DNA from 4 places in the Lysinibacillus sp. BSL11 genome. Region 1 is predicted to be linked to each of the others. Evidence: riboswitches for the same ligand, from Rfam matches in the RefSeq annotation. Region 1 holds a riboswitch; each other region holds the start of a gene.
What was found. Region 1 has a riboswitch for S-adenosylmethionine ahead of metA (homoserine O-acetyltransferase MetA). Riboswitches for the same ligand answer to the same signal wherever they lie in the genome.

Region 1 (3,214 bases):
CCAATGATTCCGTTCACATTTATTTGTTAGAGGATTATATATGGCATGATGTACTCATTAATCGGTTAGTAAAACGGGATGATCAGGAGTTAGAAGACTGGATTGCTAAGGAGCGGAAAGCTTTTTTCTTAGAATAGTCTTATAAGGGAAGGGGAGTAACTTGAAAAAATTCGTGTTGCTAGGTTTAATGAGCTTACTCATGCTAGGAGCCTGTAATGCTACACCACCAACCAATCCACCAACGATTCATGAGCTAACGGTTGTCCCAGATAATGTCCAAAAAAATATTGTTTCTAATGACAGAATACAACTATTACATGAAAATGATGCTCCATATTATCTTGTTTATTATTCAAAAGGGAATGTATTGGCAAGTATTACAGCTGAGGGAAATAGGCTTATCATCCAGTTAGAAGAAGGCAGCGAGCAAAGGAAAGAGGCTCAGCCCTATGTTTTTCAAATCACCGTCAAGAATCCTGAGCTTGATACCATTGATTTGCGAATAAACGGTCAGAGTACGCCCATTGATCGTATGACCATTATGTGATAAAAGAAACCGAAATCTTTAGATGAGATTTCGGTTTCTTTATGAGATGTCTAATAAAAGACTTTGTCTACGTTATATTTAGAGCGGAAAGTATTAATCGCGTATGTTTCGTAAATTTCACGTTCCATTGGATCTTCTACTTCATAGACTTCAATTTTGAACACTTCATCACGATGGTTTTTCATCGGAGATACATTATCCTCGAAATGTTTTTTAATACGTTGACGAATTTTACGTGCTTTCCCAACAAATAATAGCTCATTCTTGTCATTATAGAATAAGAAAATGCCGCCTTTATCACGTGTGATTTTATGGAAGTCAATAAAACCGAAGTAAGGTGTGATTGGCACATCACCTGGTTTTAAATCTTGTTCACGTTGACGGATTACTAGATCTGGTTTTGGAAATTCAATTTTAATCAAACTATTCACGTTCCTCTCTCTTACTAAAAGTATATGGTAACATAATTACGGCATGTTTACCATAAATTTTAAATGCAGAAACACCACATATAGCAAGCTTAGTGTACATCAATTGAGCAAGGAACATGCACATGAATCACAAAATATTCTATGAATTATTGATATTCTAACTAGTTCGTGTTACAATTCAAGATAATTAAATAATCTTATCAAGAGAAGCTGAGGGATTTGGCCCGATGACGCTTCAGCAACCTCTAACAATTGTTAGAAAGGTGCTAATTCCAGCAAAGGATTTTTTCCTTTGAGAGATAAGAGTGGACGTGAAAAAAATCCTTCTCATTCTATCTCGTATGGAATGAGGAGGATTTTTTAATTTCGTTGCATCCTATGCAAGCAAGGTTTGCTAAAAGAGAGTGATTATAGAGAGGGGAAAGCAAGATGCCAATTAATATTCCGAAAAATTTACCAGCTGGAGAACATTTACGTGAGGAAAAAATCTTCGTCATGGAAGAAGATCGTGCGAAAACACAGCAAATCCGTCCATTAAATATATTAATATTAAATTTAATGCCTGAAAAAGAAAAAACAGAGCTCCAATTATTACGTTTATTGGGGAATACACCATTACAGGTGAATATTACCTTTTTGAATACAGCCACACACGAGTCTAAAAATGTGAGTAAATCCCATTTGCAGCTTTTTTACACAACGTTCAATCAGATTCGACACCGCCGCTATGATGGTATGATTATAACTGGTGCGCCAGTAGAAAAAATGGCTTTTGAAGAGGTCAACTATTGGCAGGAAATTTCAGAAATTATGGATTGGTCTAAAAAGAATGTGACATCCGTGCTACATATATGTTGGGGGGCACAGGCTGCATTGTATCATCATTATGGCATTGGGAAGGTCGAGCTTTCTGCTAAATGCTCAGGTGTCTATTCCCATGTGATTACAGATTTAACTGTAGATTTGGTACGTGGCTTTAGTGATTTATTTACTGCGCCCCACTCACGCTATACATCTGTTTCGATTGACGAGGTTCGTAATCATCCAGATCTACGATTATTATCCTATTCAGAGGATGCAGGGGTATTTATTGTACAATCAAAAGATAATAAAAATATTATGATTACGGGGCATCTAGAGTATGATGCGACAACGCTAGCCGATGAATACAGTCGCGATGTGGCGAAGGGCATAGATATCGCTGTTCCTGTAAACTACTTCCCGAATGACGATCCGACACAAGTGCCGATGAATACATGGCGTGCCCATACGCATCTATTATTCTCTAACTGGTTGAACTACTATGTTTACCAAGAAACACCATATGAATGGGATTTTGTAGATGAAATCGAATATCATATTTAATTAATAAAAAGTCTAATTTCTTTTCTAGCTTTAAAAGAAATTAGACTTTTTGATTGTCATTTTCTGTTTCCTGCTGAGGTGTTTCGTTTTTTTGAGCTTTGGATTTACGATTTCGAATAACTACCACAATCAGCAATAGTATGGGTAATAAAATGGTGAAAATAAAGGAAAAGATTGGCCAAATTTCATTATTATAATTAGTAGAATGCACAATATCTGGATGAACAATTTGAGAAAGTCCAATAACAATTATCCCCATCGGTATAATGAGTGGGCGATGATCCTTGATCTTTAAAATTTGTGCGAGGCCAACAACGGTCGTATAGAAATACATAAATGTACGAATATAAATAGACGAAATCCACATAAATGCCATAATGATCTCTATACGCTGTAAAAAATTTCCTATAGATATTCTTTGTGCTAAGGCATAGCTAGGAAAAGTCCTTGATGCTGTGTTTTCAGGACCTAATACAAGAATCGATAGGACAATCAACGTAACTAAGACGATTCCACCAAAGATTGCCCCAATATATAGCCCTTTCTGTGCAGACGGCTGTACATTGACACCAGTAGGATAGAGCATCATTAATACAAGTAATGGAAAGGAAAAGATACTCATAAAGCGTGCAATACTATAAAACATAGATGTTTTGGTTGCTTCTAGTAGAGGCTGAATATTCTCAAATGTAATTTGAGGGGTAATACTAAGGACGAAAAAAATAAAAATAAAGATAAACAATGGGAAGAGGATTTCTGCCGAACGGGCAAAGGTCTCAATTCCTAAATAAGCGGCATACATAATAATGATACTGAACAGTAGGGCAAATGCTAATGTCGGTGTCTCTGGCATTACTTCCGTTTTCATGAA
Region 2 (3,214 bases), on a different contig from region 1:
GTTGAGAAATGAAATAGTCTGCCCCATGCTCAATTTTCTTCTCCAAGCGTGTCACAGCACGATCTAACACACGGACGTTTGGATTAAATGCAGCAGCAACTGAAAAATTTGCTTTTTTACGAAGTGGCTTACCTGAGAACGAGACCCCTTCATTTAATTGCTTAATTAATTGGATTAGCTCCATGGAAGATACATCATAAACACTTGTCGCACCTGGGAAATCTCCTACTTTCGTTGGATCACCCGTAACGGCCAACACATCATGAATACCTAAAGCATTTAACCCCATTAAATGGGATTGTAGACCAATTAAATTACGGTCGCGACATGTAATATGAGTTAGTGGGCGTACACTATGTGTGCTCTTCAACAATGCGCCCATTGCAATATTACTAATACGTGGAGAGGCCAGTGAATTGTCTGCCATCATAACTACATCTGCACCTGCATCATATAATTGCTTTGCTCCTTCAAGGAACCCATCGATCTCTAAATGTCTAGGTGTATCCAACTCTACTATGACAGAGCGTTCACGTTTAACTTTTTCATGAAGAGGCTCATACTTTGTTGGCTCCGCTTCTCGAACAATCTCAATCTTTTTAGGCTTCGCATGCTTCTCCTGAACCGGTGATAACTCTTCTAAATACTTCTTTGCTGCTGCAATATGTTTGGGTGTTGTACCACAACAGCCCCCTATTAAGCGTACACCTTGATCACGCAATTCAACAGCCGCTCGACCAAAATAATCAGCTTCTGACTCATAAACGACACGCCCATCCTCTAAGTCCAGAAGTGAAGCATTTGGATAGGCTGACATAAATGCCTTATGAGGAAGTTCTACACCCTCAAATGCCAGAATTGTATGGTGTGGACCTAGTCGACAATTGACACCAACAATATCAGCACCTAGGGCTTCAAGCTCATGGAGAGCATTATTTAAAGACATCCCATTTTGTAAAACACCAGGCTCATGCATAGAAACTTGTGCAATAATCGGCAATTTTGTTTTTTCTCGTAGCATCTTTAAGGTTGCTGTTAATTCTTCAAAATCATAATAAGTTTCAAGTAAAAGGCCATCTGGATTCCCTGCAAGTAAGACTCTTGCTTGTTCTTCAATAGTCGCTAATATTTCATCCAAGGTTGCATCACTTTTACGAATTCCCCGAATACCACCAATTGTTCCTAAAACAAATTGACCGCCATCAGCCGCTGCTCGTTTTGCGATGGTGATAGCAGCTTCATTAAATTGTTGGACACGTGATTCTAATCCATAGCGAGCTAATTTAATGGCATTTGCACCGTACGTATTCGTTTGAATGATGTCAGCACCAGCTGCAATATATTCTCTATGAATCTTTTCAATTAACTCGGGTCTCTGAACATTCATTTCCTCATGGCAATACTCCAATCCATAGCCATATAGCACTGTGCCTATTGCACCGTCTGCCGTCAATACATGCGTTTTTAACCTTTCAAGCAATCCCATAAAATTAGCCTCTCTTCCTATGTCTCTATATAATAAAAAGCCTTCTTTCATAAAAAAGAAGGCTTTAACGATTCATCATTGTTGTTCCTTCTCATCTTCGACTCAACGGTCTTCTGGATTTAGCACCTGACAATAAAGTTGGTTGCTGAAGCTTCAATGGGCCAGTCCCTCTGCTTCTCTTGATAAGAATTAAGTATGAATTTTTTAAATAATTAAAAGAATCATATCGTTTACTGACGAATGAGTCAAGACTATTTCACATAACAAAGTTTTTTTCCACTTAAAATCTTAGAAATTGGCAAGTTCCTTTGCAAGCTCTTCGCCAATTTTTTTCCCATTTTGAATGCAAGCACCGATACCTACGCCAAAATATGAGCACCCTGCAATCGATAAATTAGGGTATTTCTCATGTAATTCTTGTAGTAATCCTTGTAATGCCTCACGATGCGCTAGATCATATTTAGGCATTTGATCAATCCATTTTGTTACATTCACAACGGTTGGTTGCTCCTCTATTCCTAGGCTCTTTCTCACATCTTCTAAAGCAACTGCTGCCAATTCTTCATCCGTCATGGCATGTAGTTGCTCATAGGCTGGATTGATGCTCTTATAAAAGAGTCGCACAAGTAATTTATTTTCTTTCGATGTATGCTTCCATTTACGACTAGTCCAAGTTGCTGCATTACAAGTAACGTCTGAATTATGGGAAACAATATAGCCTGTTCCATCTGCTGGCAATTTAGCATCTGGCACATCAAAACCTAAATAGATAGTAATCGCTGACGCTGTCGTAAATCGATCAAAATAGCGGTTTAAAGATTCATCCTGTAGCAGATTTTGGACAGTATCGTTCGGTAATGCTAAAACGACATAATCTGACTCAATAATTTCACCATTAGCTAAGGTAATAGTGTAGTTCTTATCTTGTTTTTGAACATTTAAAGTAGTAACACCCTTGATAATTTCTACATCGGATAAGGTTTGTTCAAGTCGATCAATTAAAGAAGATAAACCTTTTTTAAACGATATAAATTTTTTGTTCGCTGCTTTAACAAATTGCTCACGATTCGCATCAAAGCCTTTAATAATACTTCCATAATCATTCTTATAATCAATCAAATACGGTAAAGTAGAGCCAATAGAAAGCTGATGTAAATCTCCCGAATAAACACCTGCAAGGACTGGTGCAATTTGATTTTTCACCAGTTCCTCTCCTAAATAGTAAGTTAAAAATTCACCGATTGAACTTTCCTTTGTGAAGCTATTGTTTGGCAATGTTAAATCCTTCAACGCTTCTTTTTTTCCTTGCTCGGAAATAAGTGTACTTTCCTCTAAGGATGCTAAACTCATCGGTATTCCGAAAGTTGAATCTGCCGGAATAGCATGTAACTCATTATTCGTATAAATATAAGAAATACCTGTTTCGTTGTAAACTAGTTCCGCCTCAAAATCAAGCTCCCGCACGAGTTCCATAACGCCTTGATGACGGGCTACAATAGAATCAGCACCCGTTTCCATGATGAAACCTTTTTCATGTGCTGAATATAATTTGCCTCCTAAATATGTATTTTTTTCTATAAGCACTAGACGAACATCTAAATTATGTTCCTTTACTTGACGTTGCAAATAATGCATTGTACATAGTCCTGTAATACCGCCGCCTAAAACAACAACTGTTTTCATCATAACCGCCCCTATTATTCGTTCTTTCTACAGTATAATCTTTTT
Region 3 (3,214 bases), on a different contig from region 1:
CGGCATAAAGTAGCCAAGCACCCCATGAAATATCCACATTAAATTGCTCTTGGATAAAGTTTAAAGCCACCATATTTTGAGCTGCTGCAGTCTTAATACCGATATTCCAAATGGAAACGGCTTGTACCGAAGTAATAACTAATAAGGCAGCGAGCCGACTATCACGTGGTAAACCAAAAGCTGCCACCATTCCAAGCAATATCGGTACTACTGCGCCAGCACGTGCTGTAGCAGAAGGTACAAAAAATGCGAGGACGATAGAGACTAAAATAGCGCCAAATACGATAGCTTTTGTTTTCGTTCCTACCAATGAAAGAATCCAAAGAGCAAGTCGTTTATGTAGATTAGTAATTTGCATTGCTGCCGCTAGAAAAAGAGCTGCTGCTACTAAAGCAACGGCAGAATTACTAAAGCCGCTTAAAGATAATTTTAATGCGCTAGCTGTTCCTAGCTCTGTAGTTGGATCCTCCATTGACGGAGCGAGTCCTAGTAAAACAGTTACTAGTGCAATGATCATGGCCGAGCTCACAGGATATGAAACGGCCTCTGTAACCCAAAGGATGACTGCAAAAGCTAAAATGGCTAAAGCTCGTTGCCCAGCTATAGGTAAATCACCATTATTAGGTAAAAAGGTAATAATGATTAGTAACGCGAATGCCAAGCCAATCCACAGTGGCTTTAAATTAAATTTTGTAGCTGCTTGCTTTGGGGAAGACATATTTTCTCATCCTTTCTACGATAAAAATGACGATCATTATCCATAACATCGGCCTGTATAATGTTTTATTAAGATAAGAATATGTCGATTTTATTGTAGAAAAAAATCTATGTGAAAATTGTGTTTTTTACAGCAATATGAGTAGATAAAGAGAAAATACATGGTCACAAAGAATACAAAAATATCCAAAAAATATTATTTCTTTTTCTTAAAGGCAGAAGTTACTTTAGGCTCTGTGCCAATGACTAATCGTTTAATATTTTCAAGGTGCAGGATAATGGCTATGCCAAAAAGAAGAAGAGCTATAATGGTTGGGCCAATGCCAGGAATCCATAAATAAGTTGCTGTACAAAATACGAGATAAAATTCTAGAACACCAACAATTAAATAATTTGTTGCAAAGGATAAAATAACAAATAAAATAAGTGCAAATAAACCAATCTTCCAATCAACAGCAAGTAAAATACCAATGATGGAGGCCGTTCCTTTCCCGCCGTTGAAGCCCATGTAGAATGGGAAATTATGACCTAAAATAACCCCAGCAGCCATTATATAAGTAAGCAGCCAAATTTGTTCTTCTGTTAAATGAATGGCGTCCGCTAGATAAAAATGCGCACCTATAATAGCCACAACACCTTTGCCTATATCGATGAGGGCAACTAAAACGCCATATTTCCAGCCAAGGGAAAGAGTAGCATTAGAGGCACCAGCATTACCGTGCCCAGCCTTTTTTAAATCAACCCCCGATAAAAATTGAGCCACTTTAGAGCCGTGAATACAGCCTATTAAATAGCCAATCATAAGAAAAATGATCACGGCCTTTACCATAAAAATACTCCTCTCAAAATTTTTTCTAAAATAGTGTATGCGTTCATATTACGTATAAGAGCAGACAGAAGTTTCGGAAAAAATAAAATTTACATGTTGACAGAAAAAAACTCTATGTTTATACTGTGTAACAACGATGGAAATTGAATCTCATACTCTTATCAAGAGCGGCGGAGGGATAGGCCCTATGATGCCCGGCAACCAGTAAGCAATGAGCTTACTAAGGTGCTAATTCCTACAGATTCTTACTTGGATCTGGCAGATAAGGGGAGGAAAACTTGCAACCGCAACCCTCTTCTTAGCTGAAGAGGGTTTTTGTTTTCTACAGAAAAATCCTCCTCATCTCCGGTACCATCGTAAAAAAATAACCATTTGGAGGTACACAATGACAAATTTTAAACCAGAAACATTGCTGTTGCATGGTGGTCAAGAGCCAGACCCAGTGACGGGTTCTCGCACAGTTCCAGTCTATCGCTCAACTGCTTTCGTATTTAAAGACACTGCTCATGCGCAACGTCTTTTTGCCTTAGAGGAAGCAGGGAACATTTACACACGAATTACCAATCCAACAGTTGATGTGTTTGAAAAACGTGTGGCTTTATTGGAAGGTGGAACAGCAGCAGTAGCACTTTCATCTGGTGCAGCAGCTATCGCATTTTCCATTTTAAATCTAGCTGGAGCTGGTGATGAGATAGTAGCAGCTAGTTCTTTATATGGTGGTACGTATAATTTATTTGCTAACACATTACCAAACTATGGTATTAAAACAATTTTTGTAGATGAAACAAACCCAGAGAATTTCAATGCGGCGATTACTGATAAAACAAAAGCTGTCTTTGCAGAAGTTTATGGTAATCCAAGCTTAAAGGTTTTAGATATTGAAGCAGTAGCTAAAATTGCACATGATAATGGTCTACCATTAATTATTGACAGCACGTTTGCTTCTCCTTACGGTTCTACACCTATTGAATACGGTGCAGATGTTGTGGTTCATTCAGCAACTAAATGGATAGGAGGTCATGGCACAACTTTAGGGGGCGTTGTTGTAGACGCTGGTAAATTTGATTGGACTAGCGGTCGATTCCCTGGTTTTACTGAACCAGATGCCTCTTACCATGGTCTACGTTATGGAATTGATACAGCTTCTGCTGCCTTTGCTACAAAGCTACGTGTACAATTATTACGTGATTTTGGTCCAACATTAAGTGCTGATGCTGCCTTTAATTTATTGCAAGGGTTAGAAACGCTTCATCTGCGTATCCCTAAACACAATGAAAATGCGTTGGCAGTGGCTGAGTATTTACAAAACCACCCATCTGTGGAGTATGTAAATTATAATGGCCTAGAAGATTTTCCGACACATGGGTTAGCAAAAAAATATTTAAGAAATGGCTTCGGTTCAGTGCTTACATTTGGCATCAAGGGTGGACGAGAAGCTGGGCGAAAGCTTATTGATAGCGTGAGATTATTTTCACATGTAGCAAATGTAGGTGATGCAAAGTCATTAATTATTCATCCAGCTTCCACTACACATCAGCAACTATCAGCAGACGAATTAGTTCAAGCTGGTGTAACCGAGTCGCTCATTCGCTTATCCATCGGTTTAGAGGCAGTAGAGGATATTATTGCTGATTTAGATCAGGCCATTACACAGGCAACAACAGCTGC
Region 4 (3,214 bases), on a different contig from region 1:
AAAGGAGCAATATTGCTCCTTTGCTTATTAATACATTAGAATAATTTTCTAATGACTTCATTACTTTAGTTCAATAGTTTATAAACATGCTTTTTCTCGTAACGCGTCTGCTTTATCAATTTGCTCCCATGGTACATTTAAATCTGTACGACCAAAATGTCCATATGCAGCAGTTTGTTTATAAATGGGACGACGAAGATCAAGCATTTTAATGATACCTGCTGGGCGTAAATCGAATAGCTCGCGTACCCATTCAACGATCTCGCTTTCTTTCACTCTACCTGTGCCAAATGTATCGACAGCAATGGAAACAGGCTGCGCAACGCCAATCGCATAAGCGAGTTGCACTTCAGCACGCTCTGCTAAGCCAGCTGCTACGATATTTTTCGCTACATAACGTGCTGCATATGCCGCTGAACGGTCTACCTTGGTTGCATCCTTACCTGAGAAGGCACCACCACCGTGACGTGCATAACCACCGTATGTATCAACAATGATTTTACGTCCTGTTAATCCAGCATCACCTTTTGGTCCACCAATTACAAAACGGCCAGTTGGATTGATAAAGTATTTCGTATTAGCATCTAATAATTCACTTGGTACAACTGGTGCAATAACAAATTCTTTTAAATCTGCTTGAATTTGTTCAAGTGTTGCTTCTTCATCATGCTGTGTTGAAATAACAATTGTATCCACGCGAACCGGTACATTATTGTCATCATATTCTATCGTTACTTGCGTTTTACCATCAGGACGTAAATAGGCAAGTTCACCTGATTTACGTACTTCTGTTAAACGGCGTGCTAATTTGTGTGCCAAGCTAATTGGTAATGGCATTAGCTCTGGTGTTTCATTACATGCATAGCCAAACATTAAGCCTTGGTCACCAGCACCAATTGCTTCAATATCTGCATCTGTCATAGAGCCTTCACGTGCCTCTAATGCCTGATCAACACCTTGAGCAATATCAGGTGATTGTTCACCAATTGCCACAAGCACCGCTAAGTTCTCAGCATCAAAGCCATATTTACCTCGTGTATAGCCAATTTCAGCTACAGTGTCACGAACAATACCTTTAATATCTACATAAGTAGAAGTTGTAATTTCTCCTGCTACTAATACTAATCCTGTTGTTACAGTTGTTTCACACGCTACACGTGCATTTGGATCTTCTGCTAAAATAGCATCTAAAATGGCATCCGAGATTTGGTCACAAATCTTATCTGGATGTCCTTCTGTTACACTCTCTGATGTAAACAGTCGACGGTTTGTCATTTGGTTTTCCTCCTAAATACTCTTACAATAAGTAGTTGTGTATGAATACGGTACTCATTACCCATGTCAAGTCCGCTCCTAAGGATTGAACTCTCAAGCCGTTACTGCTGCTTTTAACACGAGGATTTCGAAAGATCCGTCATTATAATAAGGAAAGAACTACATATACTTACCTTTACATTGATTTTTAACAATAAAAAAATCCTTTTCTCACGTTACTTTACATGAGGAAAGGAATAATGACTGCGTAACCTTTCACTCTTATCGTTCAAGGGATGTTCCCTTGCATCAGGTTGGCACCAACGCATGTCGTGAAATAGTTCATGCAGGTTGCCGGGTTTCACAGGGCCTGACCCTCCACCAGCTCGGGATAAGAGTATCCGTTCAATCTCATGTTACTGAAAAGGTCGAACGTTGTCAAATATTTTCTTATGTATTACTGTATAGAAAGGAAAGAACTTATTACACAAAAACTTTTCATACTTGGATGATGATGTAAATAGAAGCAAATTAATCCCTACAACATACCTAGCTACTTGTGGTAACATATGTGTGGCTCAATCTTCATGCCTAATTACAGTAGGATTGATGGTATTCTCCTCGAAAAACATTATTTTTTGTCAGTTTATTGAAAAGTGGTAAAAACTCTAAAATAATTTCTTAATTAGTATAGATTATTTAAGCAATTGTGTTATACTATTTTTGAAATTAAGAAAAAATCCCTCTAAATCAAGGGAATACTATAAAAAAGGATGGTATTTAATCGATGAATTCAGTAGAAATTGCAAACGAACTGAAGGAATTATTAAACGGCGGTAACATTAATGTTCAACTTTCAGTACCACAATTAGCAGAAAAAGCTACATCTCGTGGTGAAGCAATGTTAACAGTAGATGGCGCAGTTCGTGCAGAAACTGGCAAATACACTGGTCGTTCACCTAAAGATAAATATACGGTAGAAGAAGAAAGCACAAAAGATCAAATTGACTGGGGTAAAGTAAACCAACCAATTTCTTCTGAAGTGTTCGATAACCTATATGTAAAAGTAATAAAATATTTAAAAGAACGTGACGAGTTATTCGTATTCAAAGGCTTTGCAGGTGCTGACAAAGATTCACAATTAAGCATTCAAGTTATTAATGAATACGCATGGCACAATCTTTTTGCTCATCAATTATTTATCCGTCCAACAGCAGATGAATTAGCTTCTCATGTTGCTGACTTCACTGTCATCTCAGCTCCTAACTTTAAAGCAGATCCTGCGGTTGATGGTACTGCTTCTGAAACATTCATCATCGTATCACTTGAAAAGAAAATTATTTTAATTGGTGGTACAGAATATGCTGGTGAAATGAAAAAATCTATCTTTGGTATCATGAACTACTTATTACCACAACAAGGTATTCTTTCAATGCACTGCTCAGCAAACGTTGGTGAAGCTGGCGATGTGGCGTTATTCTTCGGTCTATCTGGTACTGGTAAAACGACGTTATCAGCTGATCCTGATCGTAAGCTAATCGGTGACGATGAACACGGTTGGTCTGATAATGGTGTGTTCAACATTGAGGGTGGTTGCTATGCAAAAACAATCAACCTTTCTGCTGAAAAAGAACCAGAAATCTACAATGCAATCCGCTTCGGCTCTGTATTAGAAAACGTAGCTGTTGATCCAGAAACTCGTATTTGTGACTATGACGATGGTTCACTAACAGAAAATACACGTGTAGCTTATCCAATCCAATATATCGAAAATATCGTTGATCCTTCTGTTGCAGGTCATCCAAAAACAATCATCTTCCTAACAGCTGATGCATTTGGCGTGTTACCTCCAATCAGTAAATTAACAAAAGAACAAGCAATGTATCACTTCCTAAGCGGGTTCACTTCTAAACTTGCTGGAACTGAACGTGGTGTGACTGAGCCAGAACCAGTATTCTCT

Region 2: it holds a riboswitch for S-adenosylmethionine, as region 1 does, so the genes downstream of both, RCJ95_RS19630 (bifunctional homocysteine S-methyltransferase/methylenetetrahydrofolate reductase) here and metA (homoserine O-acetyltransferase MetA) in region 1, are expected to answer to the same signal.
Region 3: it holds a riboswitch for S-adenosylmethionine, as region 1 does, so the genes downstream of both, RCJ95_RS20315 (O-acetylhomoserine aminocarboxypropyltransferase/cysteine synthase family protein) here and metA (homoserine O-acetyltransferase MetA) in region 1, are expected to answer to the same signal.
Region 4: it holds a riboswitch for S-adenosylmethionine, as region 1 does, so the genes downstream of both, metK (methionine adenosyltransferase) here and metA (homoserine O-acetyltransferase MetA) in region 1, are expected to answer to the same signal.

What each region holds. Positions count from the first base shown of each region.
Region 1 covers NZ_JAVGCX010000007.1:27,344-30,557, reverse strand. Annotated here, with positions in the region: gene RCJ95_RS09565 (TrmB family transcriptional regulator) at 1-137, shown strand, start outside; gene RCJ95_RS09560 (hypothetical protein) at 161-547, shown strand; gene RCJ95_RS09555 (nucleotide excision repair endonuclease) at 598-969, opposite strand; SAM riboswitch class I at 1,173-1,284, shown strand; gene metA (homoserine O-acetyltransferase MetA) at 1,408-2,343, shown strand; gene RCJ95_RS09545 (GerAB/ArcD/ProY family transporter) at 2,384-3,214, opposite strand, start outside.
Region 2 covers NZ_JAVGCX010000018.1:26,114-29,327, forward strand. Annotated here, with positions in the region: gene RCJ95_RS19630 (bifunctional homocysteine S-methyltransferase/methylenetetrahydrofolate reductase) at 1-1,486, opposite strand, end outside; SAM riboswitch class I at 1,575-1,675, opposite strand; gene RCJ95_RS19635 (protoporphyrinogen oxidase) at 1,775-3,169, opposite strand.
Region 3 covers NZ_JAVGCX010000020.1:2,355-5,568, reverse strand. Annotated here, with positions in the region: gene RCJ95_RS20325 (SLC13 family permease) at 1-718, opposite strand, end outside; gene RCJ95_RS20320 (glycerol-3-phosphate acyltransferase) at 914-1,546, opposite strand; SAM riboswitch class I at 1,702-1,815, shown strand; gene RCJ95_RS20315 (O-acetylhomoserine aminocarboxypropyltransferase/cysteine synthase family protein) at 1,932-3,214, shown strand, end outside.
Region 4 covers NZ_JAVGCX010000010.1:174,196-177,409, forward strand. Annotated here, with positions in the region: gene metK (methionine adenosyltransferase) at 79-1,275, opposite strand; SAM riboswitch class I at 1,534-1,652, opposite strand; gene pckA (phosphoenolpyruvate carboxykinase (ATP)) at 2,042-3,214, shown strand, end outside.